Regions from separate parts of the Paenibacillus septentrionalis genome, predicted to be linked through region 4. Evidence: predicted binding sites of a transcription regulator. Region 4 holds the regulator's gene; each other region holds the start of a gene.
What was found. The regulator Rex, encoded in region 4, represses fermentation and respiration genes when NADH is low (regulators of the CRP and FNR family bind a similar motif). The targets are predictions, from matches to a motif close to TTGTGAAATATTTCACAA.

Region 1 (5,737 bases), on a different contig from region 4:
GCTCAGCGTGCTCCTCACGTTCACGAATAACGTCATCGCTCATCGCAGCAAGATCGGTTAGCGCTTTATCAGCTTGCTTCTTCTCAATCAAGCGATCAACCCCATACAAGGCAACGCGGCGATAATCGCCAATAATGCGTCCTCGGCCGTAGGCATCAGGCAGTCCCGTAATGATGCCGGTTTTCCGTGCGAGTCTCATTTCAGGCGTGTAGGCATCGAAGACGCCTTGGTTATGCGTTTTGCGAATTTCAGTGAATGTATCGATCAGTTCCTGCGGCAGCTCGTATCCGTAGGCTTTGCAGGCGTCGATAACCATCTTAATTCCGCCAAATGGCTGGACGGAGCGTTTGAATGGCTGATCGGTTTGCAGGCCAACAATCGTTTCAAGCTCCTTGTCGATATAGCCAGGGGCATGTGAAATAATGGTGGAAGGCTTAGTAGTATCAACATCCCATACGCCACCACGCTCACGTTCCTCACGGGAAAGTCGGCTTATATGCTCCCATAATGCAGCGGTTGCTTGTGTGGCTGGAGCCAAAAAGCTTTCATCACCTGAGTATGAACTCATATTTTGTACAATAAAGTCCCGAACATTAATTTCTGTCTGCCAGACACCCTCATTGAATTTACGGTAAGCAGCTGCTTTAACGGACTCTGCGGTTTTCATTGTTGATTCCTCCTCAAATGTGTTGATCAATTATAGAAAGTTGCCATAATAGGCTTGACGGTACAGTTCTGCCAGCTCCGAGACGAGTGGCAATCTCGGATTGTAATTCGTATATTGATCCTCGAACGCGCGCTCCGCCAAGTAATTAACTTTAGATTCAAACGATGCTGATGGGATGCCAGCCTCCTGGAAGCTCTCGGCAAGGCCAAGCGTGCGATTGATTTGACGGATCGAGGAGATCAGGCTGGTTACACCCTCGCTTGTCGAGTTTGCTGGTAATCCAGCAAGTCTGGCAATTTCGGCATAGCGCACATCGGCTTGGAAATGCTTATAGTTCGGGAAATTTTGAAACTTCGTAGGTCGAGAGGCGTTGTAGCGTATAACATGCGGCAGTAAAATCGCATTAGCTCGACCGTGTGGCATGCCGAATTCTGCACTGAATTTGTGAGACAAGCTGTGACAGACGCCAAGAAATGCGTTGGAAAACGCCATTCCGGCAATCGTTGATGCGTGATGCATTTTTTCCCGTGCTGTTGGATCACCTGTTGCAAACGACTTTTCGAGGTTTTCCAGAACGAGTTGAATCGCTTTGATCGCCAAGCCATCACTGAAATCATTGGCCATTATGGACACGTACGATTCAATCGCATGCGTCAGCACATCCATTCCAGTATCGGCGATGACAGCAGGCGTCAGGCTAGCTGTATATTCAGAGTCGATGATCGCTACATCAGGTGTCAGCTCATAGTCGGCTAACGGGTATTTCGATTGACCTTTGGTTGTATCTGTAATCGTTGCGAATGAAGTGACCTCTGAGCCTGTGCCTGACGTTGTTGGAATCGCAACAAGCTTGGCGCGTTTGCCTAAATGCGGATATTTGTATACTCGGTTTCGAATATTCATGAATTTCATCTTAATGGTATGAAAGTCCGTGTCCGGGCTTTCATAGAACAACCACATCGCTTTAGCAGCATCGATGGCAGAACCGCCGCCAAGAGCAACGATGCAGTCCGGCTGGAAGGCATGCATTCGATTCGTACCACTCATGACCAGGTCGATTGTAGGCTCCTGTGCAACCTCTGAGAAAACCTCTACCTGAACAGGCTCTGCTCGTTTGCGCAGGTAGTATTGAACCTTGTCGACGTAGCCAAGCTGCTCCATATTGTGATCCGTTACAATCATTACTCTGCTGATATCAGGCATTTTGCTTAAATACTGTGTAGCACCTGCTGCAAAATACAGCTTTGGCGGGATTTTGAACCATTGCATATCTACGCTTCGATTTGAAATTTTTTTCAAGCGAAGCAGCTCCATATTGGTATGCTGCTGATGTCCAGAGGATTGATAACCCATGTCTTGAAATGGCAATTGTTCTTTATCCTTGAAGCTTAACGAGCCTTCAATGGCAGGAGCATTTACGATGATACGATTGACGATGAGCCTATCACTGAAGCGGGAGCTTACTTCTGCATCCTGACAGTGTATGACGACAGAATGCTTTGCTTGACCAAGCTCTAGCAGCTGGTCAGCAAGCTCCAGCGCGCGTTCAACATGCTCTGCCCTATAAAGCGACAGGATTGGGCAAGGCTTAATGAATGATAACGGCTCATGCACGCCGATGCTGCTAAGCGGAGCAATGAGTAGTTTCGTGTCAGCAGGGATTGAAAGTTCTGCTGCTGACGCCAGCTCATAGGCGGATTTTCCGATATAGCTGTGACGCAGTGCGCCCGTTTCGGTAAACAGCTGCTTGCTAAGCTGTGCGCATTGTGCTGCATCGAGCACATAACAGCCAAGAACGGAAAGCATTCGTAATGCTTGATCATACAGCTCTTGATGAATGATCAGCCCCTGCTCAGACGTAAACATCATGCCGTTGTCAAAATTTTTAGATAATATGATGTCAGTGATTGCCTGCTTAAGATCAGCTGATTGATCGATATAGCATGGTGTGTTGCCGTAAGCTACACTTAAGGTAGCCTTAGCAAACTGCTTGGCAGCCTTGGCAGCTGCTTCATCTCCGCTCGTAAGCACGGCTGCAACAGCTGGATTGGAAATGAGCGAGGTCATCTCAGAATAGGTGAGGTGATCGAGCCATTGCAGGCAGTATTCTGGTGCTCCAGCCAATATCGCAGCATCATGCATCGTCTGTACAGCTTCTATGCTGCATCGAGTGGATTCCTTATGAAAAATAAAAAGAATAGGATTGCGTGTTTTTACAGCGATTAATGATTGAAACAAAATCGTAGCAACAGGTGAAGTATCGGTTACAATCGAGACTACGGGACCTATCGGCTCTGCAATGAGCTTGTAGCCCTCGTAATGGTTGTTTTCAATTTCTCCTGCGGTTTTTACATACTTGATGGCGTGAAACACACTTTCCGTCGCATGCATATTCAATATAATTTTGTCTTCGAATATTCCGCGTCTCGTTTCCTCTAATTCCAGCTTAGCCAGCTCCATATGTCGCTGAATGCCTGCAAGCGTCATATTTTGCACGATTGCATCGATGCTTGCCTGATCCATTTGCGCATATTGCCTGGCAGCTAGCTGTGCATGAGTTAAGCATGATTCCATTTCCTTATTCGGTTGCTGAAGCTTGGATATCGCCATTGTTTTCACTCCTTACTTCATGGCCTATCTTCGATATATGTCTATTGTAGAGCAGCATGGAGAAAAAGGATGTGCTAAAAATCACAAAGTCTATTGTGATGAATACAAAAAAAAGAAGCGCCCTCGATTATTGGAATCGATAAGCACTTCTTGATCTATAGTCTGCATATTTCGTTAGGACAGGTTGGACACATCGGGCAGCCCGCCATATCTTTTAATGCCTGCAAATTAATTACTAATATATAGCCGTCCTCACTGTTTGAGATGACCCCGTCTTTTTTCATGCTGGCTAGCAGGCGGTTCACACCTTCGCGAGTGGTGCCGACCAGCTCAGCCAGCTCATTATTCGTTAATTTAATATTAATGCGAATATGTTCCTGCTCTCGTATGCCAAAGCTGTTGCATAGACGGATTAGCGTAGAAGCAAGAGCACCATTCTTACCGCCCATAAGCAGATCACGAAGCTTTGATTCAGTTTTGCGCTGAATCAATCCCATCCACATCGCGTAGCGATAAGAAAAATCACCATGTTTGCACATTAGCATTTCTAGCTGCAGCCGTGGAATGACACCGACCTCTACCTCGTCTATTGTCTCAGCTGTATAGCGATGAGTGGTATCCCAAGTATCGATGTCGGCAATCATATCATCAGGCTGCAGGATGGAAAGAAGCAGATCCTTGCCGTCAGACGAAGACTTTTTCAATTTGACACGGCCTTTTAATATCCAATAGACTGCGATTGCTTCGTCCCCTTCCCAGAATAAATGAGAATGCGCAGAGTATTTTTTGACATGCATAACCGATGCAAGCAGATCGAGCTGTTCATCCGTAAATACGGTACTTAATGAGCCTGGTCTTTTATTGCTATCTGGCCGCCTAACCTTTGCAGTGTTGGAATCATAATAAATACTCATTGAAGCGTCATCCTTTCCAGTACGGTTTCCTTACTTTCTACTATACGCATTTGGCATATGATTAGATATCGGGAAAAACCCTACATTCTTTTAAGGGCATTCCCTAACATACAGCGTGAAATGAACCTATTATAATAAGGATAATTGAGCTGTACTGTGTTAATGTCAGAAAGGAGCACGCATATGACTCCAGCCAATTCTCACATTGAAGAAAAGCTGAAGCAAATTTTGGATGTGACAGCGAGTGATCTTACGGCGATTGGAGTTGTGGATCCACGAACTAGAAAACTTAGGTGGCAGCTTGTGCTTGGCAGCATAAGCAAACGAACAGAAAAGATCAGACAACACGTGCATGCAGGATTAACGGGCGAAGTAATGCGCATCGGCAGTTTTTTGCAATTTCATGCGACTGCTGATCAAGTCTTTGAAAGCGGAGAGGCGATTATGCTAACTGAAAAGCTGGTGCATGCCGCTGCTTGGCCACTCTATAGGCAGCATGGTCAATACTATGCAGCTATGTTGATCGGCAAGCGAGTGGAAGGCGCTTATCATCCAGGGCAAATTGATGTGGTGACGAAGCTCCTGCGAGAGCTGGAAGCGCAGTCTCTTCATATATAGAATACAGTAACGATAAGCTGCGATATAGCATAGCTTATACAACATACGTGAAAGCCTAGTTTTCGAAGCATTCTTCAACTCTTTTCTTATTATTGCTGTTTTTCGCAATTTGAACCGCTATAATAATAGGAAAGTGAAAGAAGGGATTGTTCCGATGATTAGGCTTCTTATTTGTGACGATCATGCTGTAGTTCGTTCAGGTCTATCCATGCTGTTGAACGGCAAATATCAGATTGAAGTAGTAGGCGAGGCATCGGAAGGAGATGAAGCAATCGCATTAGCTGTCCAGGTGAAGCCTCATGTCGTATTAATGGATTTGAGTATGCCGCACGGCAAAGATGGGTTGACGGCTTCAGCCGAATTGAAGAAGCTGATGCCGGACGTTCAGATATTAATTTTAACGATGCATGATGACGAGCAATATTTGTTCCAAGCTATTAAGGCCGGAGCATCTGGTTATATATTGAAAAATGCGCCGCATGAGGAACTGGTCGGTGCGATTCAGGCTGTTGCAGCAGGCGAGGCTTATTTGTATCCTTCAGCAACGAAAAAGCTAATGAGTCAATTTATGAATCAGCATAGCCATACACCGGCAGATGATGAGATTTTCAATCAGCTGTCTGAGCGCGAGAGGGAAGTTTTGGGTTGGCTTGCCAAGGGTTATGCCAACAAGGAAATCGCCCAGCATTTGTTTATTAGCGTAAAAACAGTGGAAGCACATAAAAGCAACTTGATGGAAAAGCTAGGGTTGAAAACACGTCCGGAATTAATCAAATTCGCATTGCAAAAGGGGCTGTTGCACTTTGAAGATGAATAATAATCGTATTCAGAGGAATCAATTTGAACAAATGGATCTATTGCTCGCTAATTTGGAATTTGGCATGGAGAATAAAGAGCTGTTCGAGCAAACGAAGCAGCGTTTAATTCA
Region 2 (5,737 bases), on a different contig from region 4:
GAATGCCCGTTGCATAGAACGTAAAAAAGGGTTTATCTTTTATATTAAGGAAGGCGAGAAAATTATCGAGCTGCTAAACATGATTGGCGCGCATCAAGCGTTGTTTAAGTTTGAGGATGTTCGCATTATGCGTGATATGCGCAACTCGGTAAATCGAATTGTCAATTGTGAGACGGCGAATTTGAATAAAACGATTGGGGCTGCGGTCAGACAAATCGATAATATAAAGCTGCTGCAAAAGGAAATTGGGCTTGAAAATCTGCCGGATAAAATAAGGGAGGTTGCCGAGGTGCGCTTGGCTCACCCTGACTTGAATTTGACAGAGGTGGGCGAGCTGTTAAAGGTGAAGGTCAGCAAATCTGGTGTTAATCACCGGTTGCGCAAAATTGATGAAATGGCAGAAAAAATAAGGAATGGCTCAACTTTAACCTAGTAGAACTTGCTTCATAATGGTATAATAACTTATAAAGCTCAAAATGTCCGATAATTAATTTGACTTTAAATATAGGGGGTATGTTTTTCATGGCAAGGCTTCCAGTAGTTGTTCGTTTGAAAACAGGGTTACATGCTAGACCTGCAGCTTTATTCGTACAAGAAGCGAACAAATTTTCCTCTGAGGTTTTTGTGGAAAAAGACGATAAGAAAGTGAACGCCAAGTCGATCATGGGTATTATGAGTCTTGCAATAAGCTCTGGAACTGAAATTACGATTAGTGCTGAAGGCTCTGACGCAGAGCAAGCTGTAAATGCATTGATAGCGCTTGTAAGCAAGGAAGAGCTTGAGAATCAATAATCGTCACATAAAAGGCTGCCAGTTGTCCTATTCTGCAATGTGTGGAATAGAATAACTGGCAGCCTCTTTAGTTGTAGTGGTTAGCTGATTTGTTAGGGCTCAAGATCAAGCTCCAGGCTTGCGATTAGTTCCTTGAGCTTGTCGGCAGACTTTTCAAATAATGCCTGTTCCTCATCTGTCAGCGTAAGCTCCAGCGTTTGACGGACACCACTTCTGTCCACGATGCAAGGAACCCCAAGGTATACATCAGATACTCCACAGTAGTTATCCAGCAGGGTAGAAACATTCAATACGGCACCCTCATCATTCAGAATCGCTGTTACGATACGATCCAGCGCTAGTGCAATCGCATAATAAGTTGCGCCTTTTGCTTCGATAATTTCATAAGCTGCATCTCTAGTTTGCAGGAAAATGCGCTGCTTGATCTCCTCGTCTAGCTCAATGTCAACGCCAGCTACGTTAGCCAGGCTCCATACGGCAAGCTCAGAGTCGCCATGCTCGCCAATAATGTGGGCATGAACACTACGAGGATCAATTTTTAGCTCGTTGCCGAGCAAGTAGCGGAAGCGTCCGCTATCGAGCAATGTACCAGATCCGATCACACGATTGACTGGCCAGCCAGATTTTTTTAAGGTAATGTAGGCCATAATGTCGACTGGGTTCGTTGCAATGAGCAGAATAGCTTCTTGATTGTAAGGCATAATTTGCTTAATGATGCTGTCGAATATATCAGCATTGCGTTTCAGTAGATCTGTACGCGTTTCTCCTGGACGCTGTGCAGCGCCCGCTGTTATGATTATAATATCTGCACCAGCACAATCCTCGTAGCTGCCAGCCCATAGCTTAGCGCCACCAATATACGGCATGCCGTGGTTGATATCCAGCGCATCACCTGCTGCTTTTGCATGATTAGCATCAATCAGGACAAGCTCATTGACACGGTTGCGCAGCATAAGCGTATAGGCAGTTGTTGAGCCGACAAAACCTGCTCCAATAATAACGACTTTTTTAGTTTTCATACTCACTCACCACTTTCTTCAAAATAGGGTTTGTTGATATAGTAGTAAAACATAGCCATAAATACGCTGCCACCGATGATGTTTCCTAGAGTTGCCGGGATTAAATTATGCAAAATTTGATCTGCGCTAAGTGTTCCCCAGCCACCTGCTGCAATAGAGATGGCAAATACAGACATATTCGCGATGCTATGTTCAAAACCTGCAATAAAAAAGCTGAATACTAATAGGATCATAATGAACATTTTCGCTCCGTCGGTTTTCATCATATAAGGAGCAAAAAAGGCCAAGCATACCAACCAGTTACACAATATGGCTCGAGTAAAGATTTCAAGGGTTGTTGCATCTACTTTTTTTAGGGCGACCTCTAACAAAAATCCGTGTATATGCTCACTTGCAAATAGTCCTGTCATCCAGATGATGACTGCAAATAGGATAGCCCCGATGACATTGCCGGTATAGCTTAGAGCAAGCAGCTTAATTGTTTTCGTCCAGCTCATTTTTTTGCGTAAAGAGCTGAAGCTGAGATAGAATGTGTTTCCTGTAAATAAATCTCCGCCCCCGTAATAGATTAAAATAATCGCCATGCAGAACGTTAAGGCAGCTGCTGGATAGGTGAAGGGGGAGTGGATTTCATAAAAGAAGCTGGCTGTTTTGAAAGCAACAATAACGCCAAAGCCGATAAACATACTGGCTATCATGGATCGCAGCATATAGTGCAGCTTGCTTTGCATATAGATATGAAGCTTTCTTGCAGCTAATTGTTCGATTTTATATAATGCTTCGGTTTCCATGATGGTTTCCCCCATTAGATACGAGTAAATCTGGCGATTACGTTACAATCTCATCATAAAGGGAAGTCGCATTATAGTATGTGACAAAAATCACAATCCAAGAATAACGTTAAATGTGCGAGAAATAACAAGGGGGGTGAGTGGGTGGTTATAGAAAAACAGCAGCAGCGGGCTTAAGTAGAAGCCTGCTGCTGCTGTCTGTGTTATATGCAAAGAAGCTTATTTATACGCGTTCAATAACTTTGTCAATCAAGCCGTATTCAACTGCTTCCTGCGCACTCATAAAGTAGTCGCGATCTGTGTCTTGATTGATGCGCTCAATCGGTTGACCAGAGCGTTCAGCCATGATGCTGTTTAATTTTTCACGCATATTGATAATGCGTTTCGCACGAATCGCGATATCACTAGCTTGACCTTCTGCACCGCCTAGTGGCTGATGGATCATGACCTCACTGTTCGGAAGTGCGAAGCGCTTGCCTTTGGCACCTGCTGTAAGCAAGAATGCCCCCATTGATGCGGCCATACCGACGCAGATAGTCGAAACATCAGGCTTAATGTATTGCATAGTATCGTAGATGGCCATACCCGCTGTAATGGAGCCGCCAGGTGAGTTGATGTAAAGATGAATGTCCTTATCAGGATCCTCTGCTGCTAAAAACAGAAGCTGTGCAATAATAGAATTGGCAACGACATCGTTTACACCAGAGCCTAGCATAATGATGCGGTCTTTTAACAAACGAGAATAAATGTCATAAGAACGCTCTCCACGATTACTTTGTTCAATAACCATAGGTACAAAGTTCATTTTCAACCAATCCTCCTAAATCGTAATGTGTAACTATCATAATAGATAATTAATCAAAAGTCAAAGAAAGTCAAACTTTTTTATTATGTTTTTGAGACAGGGCTGATGGTATCAGTTTAACCGCTATTATCCAGCTGTAAACCCTGCTGCATAGAGGATAATCGAGATACAGAAAGCGGCATCTTGTTCACGACAGAATGTACTTGTTCTAGTGACTTGTGTAGTAGCTATGTAATTGCGAGCTTATATAGATTACGCTGCAAGATGTGTAGGTTGTGCAAGATATGCAAGTTAGCAAGATTTATCAAGACGTTATATTACATAAAAAAGAGCAGGATCTGCTAATAGCAGTTCCTGCTCTCCTTGGCGTGTTTGTATAGGAAGCATGTCTGATGCTTAGTTGAAAAGCTGTGGCGCGCCCGCTAGGAATCGAACCTAGATCTCAGGCTCCGGAGGCCTACGTCATATCCATTGGACCACGGGCGCAACTATTATATTGTATTGGATTATTGCATATGAAGCAAGTGTTTATGAAAGGTTTGTTTCATAAACCTGAACAAATTGCTCAAGTATAAGCTGAAACTGCACTGGCAAAACTTCAATCGTAGATTAGCTAAATGTATCGGAAATTGTGTGGAATTACAACTAACAGGTGGGAAGATTCGGACCAAAGCGTCAAAAAGGTATAAAAAAATAGTATTTAAATGCAAAAGAAATCGTTTACACAAGAAAAGTAAGCTTGCTATGCAAAAAAGAATTCGTTACAATATACATGTGGGACTTAAAAAATACCGCAGGGACATTAAATGTCCAATGTGGTTGTCCTTATAAAAATTACGTGGACTCTTGCCGATGGAGTGATGGTATTCATGCGACAGCTTATTGATCTGCAGCGGCAGCTTGTACCTGAGCTTTTGGACGTGATGAGTAAACGTTACAAGATTCTGCAACAAGTTATGCTTGCTGGAACAATCGGGCGTCGTGCATTAGCAAATGTAATGGCGATGACTGAACGTGTACTGCGGGCAGAGACGGAGTTGTTGAAGGAGCAAGGGTTGCTATTGATTTCATCTTCTGGCATGTCGCTTAGCGATGATGGCAGAAGAGTGCTGGAGCAATTAGAACAGCTTGGTCCACTTGTGTTCGGAAGCTCGGAGCTGGAGATAAAGCTTCAAAACATGTACGGCTTGCAGCGAGTTATTGTAGTTCCGGGTAATTCGGAGCAATCTGAAGTATCAAAGCGCGAGCTTGGAAGAGCTGCTGGTTTACTTCTGAAGCGAGTAGTGAAGTCGGGCGATGTGATCGCGGTATCCGGCGGTACATCGACAGCTCAGGTTGCCAAGTATCTAAGCTTGCCCAACACCATTAAAGATGTTGTATTCGTACCTGCTCGTGGCGGTTTAGGCGAAAGCCTTGATTATCAAGCCAATACAATTGCTTCAACCATGGCTAAACGTACGGGAGGCCATTATCGCTTGCTTCATGTTCCTGACCATATTAGTGAGGAAGCCTATGAATCGATGATGCAGGAGCCTTCTATTAAAGAAATTGTTGAAGTCATCCGAAATGCAAGAATTTTTATTCACGGTATTGGTGACGCTACTGTAATGGCAAGACGAAGAAAAACAGATCCTGAAGAAGTGCGCAAGATGGTTAATGACGGTGCACTTGCCGAATCGTTTGGCTTTTACTTCAATAAGCATGGTGAACCGATTCACAAGATGAAGACGGTAGGCATGCGGCTTGATGATATTGCACAGATTGAGTGCATTATCGCGGTAGCTGGTGGAGAAAGCAAGGCTGCTGCAATTGATGCGATTATGCGTTTTGGGCACAATCATGCATTGATTACCGATGAGAGTGCAGCACTAGAGCTGATTCGGATCAATGAACGTAATGGGCATCATGACGAACTGTAAACTCAATTACACTCGTCTTGAAATAAATTATTATTGCAAAATGACTAGGAGGAACTAACAATGGTTAAAATTGGTATTAATGGTTTCGGTCGTATCGGTCGTAACGTATTCCGTGCTTCATTTAACAACCCTAACGTTGAGGTAGTAGCAGTTAACGATCTTACAGATGTTAACACTTTGGCTCACTTGCTAAAATATGATACTACTCATGGTAAATTCGAAGGTACTGTAGAAGCTAAAGAAGGCGCGCTAATCGTTAACGGTAAAGAAATCAAAGTATTTGCTGAGCGTAACCCAGCTGACCTTCCTTGGGGTTCTGTTGGTGCAGAAATCGTAGTTGAATCTACTGGTATCTTTACAGCAAAAGAAAAAGCTGAGCTTCACCTTCAAGGCGGAGCGAAAAAAGTTATC
Region 3 (5,737 bases), on a different contig from region 4:
TTAAGGTAAACGCAACCCGAATGACAAGAACGTCTCGTTACGGAGTAGGCGTGGTTGTCATTTTAATTATCAAGTGAAAAAAATCACGTTATATGTGATAAAAATCACATTCTTTCACTCGTCTAGAAGATATACTTAAGCCATAAAGAACAACAGGGAGTGATCGATATGTTAAAGTTTTGGAGAGAAAATAAATTTGCAGCAGTAGTGGTTGCAATCGTGAGAATTGTACTTGGTTATCAATGGCTAACAAGTGGATGGGGTAAGGTGACAACAGGAACGTTCGATGCTACAGGGTATTTAACGAATGCGATCACGAATCCAGTCGCAAAAGGCGATGAGGTGCTTTACCCGATATACAATGCGTTTATCGAGCACGTGGCCTTGCCGATGGTGGATGTTATTAACGTAATGGTCCCTTGGGGTGAGGTGCTAGTCGGTATTGGATTAATAACAGGAATCTTGACCCTGCCAGCTGTATTTTTCGGGATGCTAATGAACTTCATGTTCATGTTTGCTGGCACGATCAGCACGAATCCGTATATGGTACTGCTTGGATTCATCGTCATGCTTGCTGCAGGCAATGCTGGCAAATTCGGTGGAGATTTCTTCGTTAATCCTTGGCTGAAAGAGAATGTGGGCAAGAAACTAATTGCCAAGTTCAAAAAAGCGTAAGCGATCTGTTGCAAAATATGTAGCAGCGAAAGTTGGTAAACGGCCATCGTCCTCTCGTGACGATGGCCATTTTATGTTTAAGCCAGCTTCCTTTTGTTACTAATGTAGCTGTTACAATTAACAGTTTTTGTATATAATAGTTTTTATTTATTAACGAGTGGGTAACAGCTAAACATGTAATTTTAACGTTAGAATAATCGTATAAGCTAATGTTTAATTTGTCGTTGCGCTCTTCTTGAATGTCATCTCCTAGGAAGGATGTAGTTATGTATCAAGGAAAATTACGCAAAATTACTATGGTATTGTTCGTTCTATATGCTCTATTAGTTGTTTATTTTCTATTCATCGGATTCAATCGAGCATCATCGAATGTAGATCAAGGGATGCGTTATAGTCTAATCCCTAACGGTATACCTTTGAATTTCCCAATGGGGAGAGATTTTAAGCTTTGGTTATTTAATTTAGGGAACTTTATAGCATTTGTACCATTTGGGATTATTGTTCCACTGCTGTTTCGTTGCAGTTTTATTCGATTTATTAGCTTATTTATTGTCAGTATTACAATTTTGGAGACCGTACAAATGGTTACCCGCTTAGGCTCGTTTGATATAGACGATATAATGATTAATACGTTAGGGGCCTCGATTGGATATTGGTCACAGCGAATGGTAAAGCATCACCGTGATCAAGTAAAGGGAATGATAACAATCATCCTAACCGCAATTGTTTTTTCAGTAGGTACGATTACGGTTGTTAGTAGTATGAATCATTATCTAACTAACAAAGGTGGAGAAGTTATAGCGCTAGATGAACTAGCTCTATCGGATGGATCTGTATTATGGGATGAACATCTTTCTGAAATTAAAATAGGTGAAACATTGGTCGAGCTTTTTTTAAATCTTTACAGTAAAAATAACAGACCAACAAATGAATTTACGTATATATTGAATGGGAATTATACCAATATAACAGGTAATGTCGCTATACTCGTTGATGCAGCCGCTCCTGCAAATGATGACAGAATTGATATCATTTTTATTGCAGACGGATCAGAAATTTATGGACTAGGTTATCGGGGAGGAGAATTGACCACCCCAGACTCATTTCAAATCCCGTTACAGGGTGTAAACGAGCTCACCATTAAAATAGTTAACGACAGCACAAATTCATATGTCGTGATGTGGGACCTTGCACTTACAGAAGCAAGTAGGGTGCACAGGGCGATAAACCGAATCAGCTCACTGTTTTAGCTAGTATGATCCGATTCGAACGATAGTTGAGAAGCTAGGCAAGAAGGAATCATTTGATCAAAACAATTTTTGTAGTGATAAAAAGGGGCTTGGGGATCGGAATCTAAAACATGATCCTGCCACCAAGAGGTGATAAGATGCTTAATCGATCATTGTGGTCATTAGGTCTGGCTCTGACCATCATTATGGGCGGAGGTGCGCTAATCCGACTAGCACGAGGAGAAGAGGTATATATCGAGCAATGGATGGGAGCAGCAGCTGGCATTACAGTGCTAATCCTTCAGAGCATGCGCCTAACCCGTTCAACGCATAAACGAGATAATAAACACAACTAGAACAAACCTAAGAAGAAAATAGCGCTGATTAGCCCGAATTAAAGGGCGAAATCAGCGCTATTTCTGTCTAACAAAAAAATAAAGTGAAAAAGTTCACAAAATATGTGAATTTAATCACACTCTTTCTGAGGCATCCGTTATATACTTAAGACATAAAGAACAGGGAGTGATTGATATGTTAAAGTTTTGGAGAGAGAATAAATACGCAGCCATGATCGTCACATTTGTAAGAATCTTTTTAGGCTACCAATGGCTAACGAGCGGTTGGGGTAAAGTAACAACAGGCACATTTGACGCTACAGGCTATCTGACCAATGCCATAACGAATCCTGTAGCAAAAGGCGATGAGGTTCTGTATCCGCTATACAACACATTTATTGAACACTTTGCATTGCCGATGGTCGATGTCATCAATGTACTCGTTCCTTGGGGCGAGCTGCTAATCGGTATCGGATTAATTACAGGGATCTTAACACTGCCAGCTGCATTTTTCGGAATGATGATGAACTTCATGTTTATGTTCGCTGGAACAGTAAGCACGAACCCGTTGCTAGTACTGCTTGGATTTATCGTCTTTCTTGCAGCAGGCAACGCAGGCAAATTCGGTGGAGACTTCTTCCTTAACCCTTGGCTTAAAAAAAATGTATGGCCAAAACTGAAAAAAGAGAAAAAAGAAAGAAACGATGCTGCTGAGCTGAAAACAGCTTAAGGCTCTCATAGAACAAGCAAGCAGCGGCATCCAGGGATTATTACGGGAACCGCTGCTGCTTGAAAATTGGAAATCAAGTGAAAAACAAGGTAAGCTGAACCTAATAACAGAAAGGGGCTATAGGGATATGGCACTTCGCGAATGTATCTTTCACTTCAAATTCATCGATGGACCTCATACAAAAATGCTGCGTGCATTAATATTTTTGCCAGATGATCGTCAGCCGAGCATCAAGGATTTTATTGCAGCGTTCGCACAGCTTGGCTACAATGTGAAGCTGGAAAATGAGCAGGACTTGATTTTTGCACCGACAAACAGCAAGGAAACCTACAAGCTGGACATTACCAAGATCGAGATCAAAGGCGGAGAAGAGCTGCCTCAGCATGATGGCGAGCTGCGTGCGATTATTGAGCATTTGCGTGGAGGCAAATGGTAGGTTTTTGCAACAAAACAAATAGAGCGTCTGGTCATAGGACCAGATGCTCTATTTGTTTTGAAATAGTGATTTTGACCTTTTTCGCATAATTATCAACCTTGTTCAAGAACAACTTCTAACTATTATGAGCATAAGGCATGGTATAGTATATAGATATACTTTTATTCGAGGTGCAGCTATATGTTTTCTTTCCTGCTAAATTGGTATAGAAAAACAACATTTAAGGTTCGAACGATCTTCATAGTTATGCTAAGTGTGATTATTCCGTTTATTTGTATTTGTCTAGCGTCCTTCTTTACAATCAATTCGATATTAGTCAATAAGGTTGAAGGCTCTATACAAAGTAACCTTAGACAGGAAATATTGAATCTTGAAAATAACCTGAACAACCTAAACCATATCTCTCAGCAGCTAGCTTTTGGTGTCAACAATAACAAGCTTCTGGAGCAGTTATATGTAGAACAGGATCCTTTTACAAGGTCTCGTTATCGTAATGATCTTAAGAGTGAGCTGAATGTATTAACGTTTTCCAATCCTAATGTAGGATTAACGTTTTATTATTTTAAAGATCGAAGTGCAGTTGATTTTGAAAATTTCTCTGTTCGAGACGATTTTAGCATTGATGCACTTCCTTTGATGGAGAGTTACCCAGAGATCACCTACTATGGCCCCCACCGAAGCTATAACCGCTCGAATAATCATCTTGTGTTCAGCACGCTACGAAAGGTCAATGTCACGCATGAGGACGTTTATGTTTATATCGAAACCGGATTTAATACAACGACAGCGCTATTTGAACCTCAAGATGAAATTAAAAAGTCGCGGCAAATGCTCATACTAAATAATGAAGGCAAAATTACGTACAGTCAGAACGAAGAAATGTTCCCTGTTAATAGCAGCTTTCCCTTTGTGAGTGATAAAGAGTTTTCAGGTGAATTTGAAAAGGTAATATGGCATCGTGAAATGAGTAATCAGGGTTGGAGCATTGTATCCATTTTTCCACAGGAAGAAATGAATCAAGAAAAAAACCAATGGATCATGCAGCTGATCATTCTATTTTTTGTTTTTGGTATTGCAGCAATTATTATAGGTACGATACTATCGAGAATGGTGTATAAGCCGCTAGAGAAATTTAATGTCGAGTTAAAATCGCTAATCAATTCAAATGCAAAAGGGAATACGGATTTGATTCATATTCCTGAGTTTGACTACCTACTGTTCAAAACTAGAGAAATGAAGAAAAAAATATGGGAGCTTTACGGTGAAATTGAAAATAAAGAAAAACGTAGAGCTGATTTAGAGGTTGAGAAGCTGCTTTATCAGATCAATCCCCATTTCTTAATGAATACGCTTGATACGGTTCATTGGCTTGCTATGATGAATGGTCAAAAAGATATTGATAAGCTCGTACTCTCATTAAACAAGCTTTTGCAGTACAATTTGGGCAAGATGGGGGACGCTACAACCATTGGAGGAGAGATCGAGGCGCTTAAAGAATATATGCAATTGCAAAGAATACGCTATAATTTTCAATTTGATGTAGATATAGACGTAGATGAAGAAGCAATGGCGCTTACAATACCAAGATTCATTCTGCAGCCAGTAGTAGAGAACGCGCTATATCATGGTGTCAGTGATGATGGCTATATTCATGTAAACATCTCACTAGAGAAACACCTGGATATCACAATTCAAGACAATGGATCAGGAATGACAGAGGAGCAGCTATATAATCTGCTGCACAAGGAAACGGTAGATAGCAAGAAGGTAGGCATGGGGATCGGAATGAAATATGTCATTCGAATATTGGAAGCAAATTACGGTGCAGAAGCGACGTTCCAAATCAAGAGCGAAGTAGGCAAAGGGACGATCGTAAAAATGAGTCTGCCAGTTCGTCGAGGGGATCAATCATTATGATAGCTGTACTAATCGTCGATGATGAAAAAATCGTTAGAAAAGGCTTAACCAGCTTTATGCCATGGAGTCAGTTTGGAATGAAGGTGGTGGGCGAGGCCAATAATGGCGAGAACGCGCTTGAGTTTTTAGAATCCAATAAAGTGGACCTCATGTTTACCGATCTGCACATGCCAGTCATGTCTGGTATCGAGCTGATGAGAGAGGTTACGAAGCGATATCCACATATTCAAATTGTTGTGCTGACGCTGCATCAGGATTTTGATTACATCCAGGAGGCGCTCCGCTTAGGTGCAATTGACTATATCGCAAAAACAGAGCTTGATAAAGAGCAGTTCGACGATATTCTTGTACGAATATCGTCTTTGCTTGATATGAAGAAGGTGCGGCTGCTATCTCAGCCTGAGCAAGAGGACCG
Region 4 (5,737 bases):
TATGATCTTTACTGATATTCAAGCCGATCATCGCTTGCTTCCGTCCTACAATTACTTAGTGCTTGATGAGGCGCATCATCTTGAAGAGGTCGCCAGCAAGCATCTCGGAAACCAACTGAGCTATTTTTCGTATATTCATGCAATGACCAGTTTGTATAAAGACGTCCGAACAGGCTTACTCCCATCTTTGCGCGTACGCATTGCTGAGGATGGTGATGATCATACCGCTTCATGGAATGAAACGATAGATAGTGCCTTTCCACAGCTGCAAACACTAAAGGAGCATTGGGATCAATTGTTCGAGGCGCTTTATGACATCGTGATGCACAATGCTGGGCAGAATGGAGCATCTGACTCAGGAGAACAAGCTGGCGGAATCGTGCTTCGCTTGAATCGGGAGCAGCTTCCTGAGAGCTGGACTAAAATTGTGGAGAGCGAGCAGGAGGTACATGTCGGGCTGAATCGCTTTGCCAAAGCGCTTGAGAAAATGTCATCCGATATTAAGGAACGACTTGACGAGGATCTTAATCTTTCAGGCATGCTTACCGATCTTAACGGTGTTATTCGTGACCTAGTTCGCTTAAAGGACGAGCTGCGCCAATTCATTAAGCTGGAACTTGAGGATTATGTATACTGGCTCGAAGCAACCCAAGCGTATAAGCATCGCTCGTTGCAGCTAATGTCATCCCCGACTGATGTAAGTGGACTGCTGCGAAAATATGTGTATGATGTCAAGGATAGTGTTGTGATGACTTCAGCAACATTGTCAATTCAGAAAAACTTTACGTATGTAAAGGAGCAGCTCGGTCTTGATGTCTATAACGATAGCGATCGTCTAAACGAGGTTATTCTGGATTCGCCATTCCATTATCGGGAACAAGCATTAGTTATTATTCCTAGAGATTTTCCAGTATTGAAAGGGGCTAATGTGCCTCCATCGTACTTGGAGATGCTAGTACAATCCTTGCATGACAATGCGCTGCAGCTGGGCGGGAAAATGCTTGTTTTGTTTACATCGTATAGAATGCTAAAGCAGGTGTACGATCCGCTTAAGGAATTGCTGGAGCCAAAGCAAATCACGGTGCTCGGTCAAGGAATTGACAGCAACAACCGTACAAAGCTAACGCGGCGTTTTCTACAGCAGCAATCGTCTATTTTGCTGGGAACTAGCAGCTTCTGGGAAGGTGTAGATATCCCGGGTGAAGCGCTGCAATGCTTGGCAATCGTTCGCTTGCCATTCCAGCCGCCTAATCATCCCTTAATCGAGGCGAAATCGGAACTATTGCTTCGTCAGAAGAAAAATCCGTTTATGAAGCTTTCGATTCCACAAGCTGTCATACGCTTCAAGCAAGGCTTTGGCAGACTAGTGCGTACGACAACGGATAAAGGAATCGTCATCATTTATGATACGCGAGTTATTGAATCCTATTACGGAAAGCATTTCCTGTATTCATTGCCAGGCCCAAAAATCGAAACGATGCATACGAATCAAATGACGCAGCGGATGGAACAATGGTTGAAGGAGGATGACTAGATGAAGCAAGCGAAAATATCGGACGCAGTTGTTAAGCGTCTGCCGATTTATTTGCAGGTGCTTAATGAACTGAAAGCACGTGAAATCAAAACGATTTCCTCACAGGAGCTAGGCTCTCGTTTGGAATTTAATCCAGCGCAAATTCGCAAGGACCTGGCCTATTTCGGCGATTTTGGGCGAAAAGGAATCGGTTATGAAGTCGACTATCTGATCGATAAAATACGTCATATCTTGAAAATCAATCAAACCATACATGTTGCACTTATTGGTGCGGGTAATCTCGGACATGCATTGTGCAATTATAATAAATACAGTAATGACAACATGCAAATCGTTGCGGTGTTTGATTCATATGAGCCAAAAATCGGAACAAAGATCAATACGTTAACCGTTCAACCGATGAATGAGCTGGCAGAAACGATCAAGCAGCACAATATTCGCATCGGCATTATTACCGTACCTGCTCAGGAGGCTCAAAATGTTGCCAATCAGCTAATTGCTGGTGGTATTGAAGGGATATTGAACTTCGCTCCAACCATATTGCGAGCTCCTGAAGAGGTACGGGTTCAGCATGCTGATTTTACGAAGGAGCTGTTGAGCTTGGCGTATTACTTGAACAATAAAGAGGAGGAGCAGGATGAGTCGTCTGTGGATTAAGGAAGGCAGCTTTATTACAATGGCTTCACATCAGCCGGAGGTTCTACGCGGTCATATGGTCGTTGAGGATGGAGTTATTCAGTATATTGGGGAAAATGAGCCTGCTGCGTCCGTACAGGAGCAAGCAGTGATTATTAACGGACAAGGGCTGCTGTTTATGCCGGGTCTAGTAAATACGCATGGTCACGCACCAATGAGCTTGCTTCGTGGTTTTTCAGATGATCAGAAGCTGCAAGTGTGGCTGCAGGAAAAAATGTGGCCGATGGAAGCGAAATACTCTGAGGCAGACACGAAAGCAGGCAGCGATCTGGCGATTGCGGAAATGCTGCTTAGCGGTACAACAACATTTGTAGATATGTATGATCGAATGGAGCAGGTAGCGCAAGCCTCTATTGATGCTGGTATTCGTGCCTTTCTGGCTCGTGGAATGATCGGCCTAGGCTCGGTTGAGGAGCAAGTGAGCAAGCTTGAAGATGCGGTAGCATTTGCGAAGCAATGGAATGGCGCTGGTGAGGGAAGAATTCAAACCATGCTAGCCCCTCATGCACCTTACACATGCCCGCCTGCCTTTATTGAACGGATCGTTCAAGCAGCGCATGATCTTGATCTTCCGCTTCATACACACATGTCTGAAACGAGTGCAGAGGTACAGCAAAATGTCGATGATTATGGCAAACGACCTGTAGATCATTTGGAGGAGTTAGGCTTCTTTACACGTCCAGCATTGCTTGCACATGCGGTGCACTTGACAGACGACGAAATTGCAAAGCTAGCTCAGCTTGACGCTTCCATCTCTCATAATCCAATAAGCAACCTTAAGCTTGCAAGTGGTGTTGCACGTGTGCCGGAGCTGCTTCGAGCTGGAGTTAAGCTATCGCTAGGTACAGACAGTGCCGCGAGCAACAACAATCTGGATTTGTTCCAGGAAATTCGCGCAGCTGCCTTGTTACATAAGGGAGTCTCTGGTGATCCTACCGTTGTTCCCGCACATACTGCTCTTGCACTAGGAACGTCAATGGGAGCACAAGCGATCTGGCATAACCACATCGGTACACTAGAAACAGGAAAAGCAGCTGATTTTATCGCGATTAATATTGATCAGCCTCATTTCTTCCCGCGTACGGATCTCGTTTCACATCTTGTCTATGCAGCTAACGGAAGAGATGTTGAGCATGTATGGGTCGCAGGAAAACAGCTTGTGAAGCATAGACAGCTGCTAACAATGGATGAGGAGAAAATCCGTTCTGAGGCTCAAGCCAGCTTCGAACGATTGTTAACGTAGTATGAGAGCGATAGAAAAAAAACGTCCACCATTTATGACGAGACGAAAATGGACCACACTTGTTCTGTTTTTGCTTGTGCTTATTGTTGTAGGGATTATCTTTTTCTATCGCAATATTCATAAGGGACTATGGCAGGAAGCAAGCGAAATGCGAGCAGTTATCGAGCAAGCATCGCTGTACGACCTGAACGAGGACTATACGTTAAGCAAGTATGTATGGGAGGATCGATATTGGATTTTGCTAGCAGATTCCATATCCGACCAAAAGAAAGTATATTCTGCTTGGTCCACTCAAGAGCAGCTTGCTGAGCTTCCTTATGATAAAGCGATAACGAAGGACGACATAATCGCATTGGTTGAACGAACGAAGCCTAATGCAGAGCAGATTAAAGCTCAACCTGGATATTTGTATGGTCAGCTCGTGTGGGAGATCAAATTTAAGGACTCCTCCAGCGGCCATCAGAAAATGGCATTTTATCAAATGATAGATGGCAAATTTATAGATGAATACACGATTCCTAAGGAAACAAGGCCATAACGGACTTGTTTCCTTTTTTTATACAATTAAAGTTGATAGCAAAAATGATATACTATTTGATATACGAATGATATATATAAATTTATTGGATAGAGGTGTAAACATGAAAGATATGAAGCTAAAACCTATGGCTGTTGCATTTGCCATCTGCTTAGTTTTGCTTATTGGTGGAGGCTTTACGTATCAATACGTTGCACAAGAGAAGCCATTAAACCAATCTTTAAGTCAAGCGAATTATTCGCACATTGAATTAACGGGTAATAAGAATGAAGGCTACAAGGTTCAGCTGGATATTCTTGACGAGCAACCATTACACGAAGCTGTCGCAGAGGCGAAGAAGTTGCTAGGTGAGCATGGTATAGGGGAAGGCAGCTATACAGTAGAGCTGAAGCAGGAGCAAACAGCCTTGAGTGAAGTATGGGAAGCTTATTTGTTTGATATTGCTGAGATAATGGCGAATCAACGATATTCTGAGCTACCCGAGCTAATGAATCGTATAGAAGAAGCGCATGCTCATGTCGATGCAACAACTAGCGTGGACGAGCAGTATATATATATTTCCCTAATTGCGGACGGACAACGTTTGGATAAATTACTGCCATTAGATGGTGGTACGATGGGAGTGTGGAATAATGAAAAATAATTGGAAAGAATTGTTGATCGGGATCGCTGCAGCAGCAGCGATCTATACATTAGGCTATACGGTGCACATAGGTGCAGCCGTTCTTGCTGCTGTATTGCTGGCAGCGATCTTTGTGATGAATCGCAACGGAAGAGGCGTCAAAAGCCTGGCGAGTTTGAAAAAGAAAAAATCTGTGCAAATTCAGCAGGTTAGCTTCGATCAGGTTGGTGGTCAGGACCACGTAAAGCAGGAGCTGCAGGAGGCACTTGATTTTCTAGTATTTCGCGAAGAAATTGCGAAACGCGGAATTCGTATCTTAAAAGGTATTTTGCTGACTGGACCTCCGGGAACAGGTAAAACGCTTCTTGCCAAAGCAGCAGCAAATTATACGGATAGTGTTTTTATCGGAGCATCTGGTAGTGAGTTCGTTGAGATGTATGTCGGTACTGGTGCAAACCGTATTCGTGAATTGTTCCAAAAAGCACGCAGTGAAGCAAAGTCTAAAGGCAAAAAAAGCGCAATTATTTTTATTGATGAAATCGACGTAATTGGTGGTAAGCGTGACGGCGGACAGCAGCGCGAATATGATCAGACATTGAATCAGCTGTTGACGGAGCTTGATGGCATCTATCACGATACTGAAGTACAGATATTGCTTATTGCCGCAACAAACCGAAAAGATATGCTGGATGATGCTTTGCTTCGTCCAGGACGCTTTGACCGTCATATTGAGGTAGCATTGCCAGACAAACAGTCAAGAAAGCATATTTTGGAGCTGCATTCGGCCAATAAACGTCTGGTACCTACCATTAATTTTGACGAGCTGGCGAAGGATACGTATCAGTTTTCTGGTGCACAATTAGAAGCTGTTATGAATGAGGCCGCAATCTATGCGATGCGTGAATCAGCGGACGAAATTCATCAGGATCATATTCAATCAGCAATTGATAAGGTGCTGCTAGGTGAAAAAATCAATCGCGAAGCGAGCCAGGAGGATAAAATTCGAGTAGCACGCCATGAATTGGGTCATGCTATTATGGCAGAGCTGACAACGCCTGGATCTGTCGCTCAAGTCGTGCTTGCACCGCGTGGTGGTGCGCTTGG

Region 1: the regulator Rex is predicted to act here: its motif matches at 3,347-3,364, upstream of adhE (bifunctional acetaldehyde-CoA/alcohol dehydrogenase).
Region 2: the regulator Rex is predicted to act here: its motif matches at 2,681-2,698, upstream of ACFP56_RS11685 (formate/nitrite transporter family protein).
Region 3: the regulator Rex is predicted to act here: its motif matches at 2,342-2,359, upstream of ACFP56_RS19095 (DoxX family membrane protein).

The regions. Positions count from the first base shown of each region.
Region 1 is NZ_JBHSTE010000007.1:196,110-201,846, reverse strand. It holds gene pflB (formate C-acetyltransferase) at 1-667, opposite strand, end outside; gene adhE (bifunctional acetaldehyde-CoA/alcohol dehydrogenase) at 698-3,277, opposite strand; gene ACFP56_RS19130 (Crp/Fnr family transcriptional regulator) at 3,433-4,191, opposite strand; gene ACFP56_RS19125 (hypothetical protein) at 4,375-4,809, shown strand; gene ACFP56_RS19120 (response regulator transcription factor) at 4,964-5,626, shown strand; gene ACFP56_RS19115 (PAS domain-containing sensor histidine kinase) at 5,619-5,737, shown strand, end outside.
Region 2 is NZ_JBHSTE010000003.1:683,527-689,263, reverse strand. It holds gene whiA (DNA-binding protein WhiA) at 1-433, shown strand, start outside; gene ACFP56_RS11695 (HPr family phosphocarrier protein) at 523-792, shown strand; gene ACFP56_RS11690 (L-lactate dehydrogenase) at 885-1,811, opposite strand; gene ACFP56_RS11685 (formate/nitrite transporter family protein) at 1,814-2,602, opposite strand; gene clpP (ATP-dependent Clp endopeptidase proteolytic subunit ClpP) at 2,826-3,407, opposite strand; tRNA gene ACFP56_RS11675 (tRNA-Arg) at 3,819-3,893, opposite strand; gene ACFP56_RS11670 (sugar-binding transcriptional regulator) at 4,277-5,326, shown strand; gene gap (type I glyceraldehyde-3-phosphate dehydrogenase) at 5,387-5,737, shown strand, end outside.
Region 3 is NZ_JBHSTE010000007.1:189,357-195,093, reverse strand. It holds gene ACFP56_RS19110 (DoxX family membrane protein) at 169-675, shown strand; gene ACFP56_RS19105 (VanZ family protein) at 942-1,925, shown strand; gene ACFP56_RS19100 (hypothetical protein) at 2,063-2,260, shown strand; gene ACFP56_RS19095 (DoxX family membrane protein) at 2,436-2,969, shown strand; gene ACFP56_RS19090 (hypothetical protein) at 3,097-3,405, shown strand; gene ACFP56_RS19085 (sensor histidine kinase) at 3,586-5,322, shown strand; gene ACFP56_RS19080 (response regulator) at 5,319-5,737, shown strand, end outside.
Region 4 is NZ_JBHSTE010000002.1:318,415-324,151, reverse strand. It holds gene dinG (ATP-dependent DNA helicase DinG) at 1-1,534, shown strand, start outside; gene ACFP56_RS06385 (redox-sensing transcriptional repressor Rex) at 1,535-2,191, shown strand; gene ACFP56_RS06380 (amidohydrolase) at 2,172-3,473, shown strand; gene ACFP56_RS06375 (hypothetical protein) at 3,475-4,011, shown strand; gene ACFP56_RS06370 (hypothetical protein) at 4,115-4,654, shown strand; gene ACFP56_RS06365 (AAA family ATPase) at 4,644-5,737, shown strand, end outside.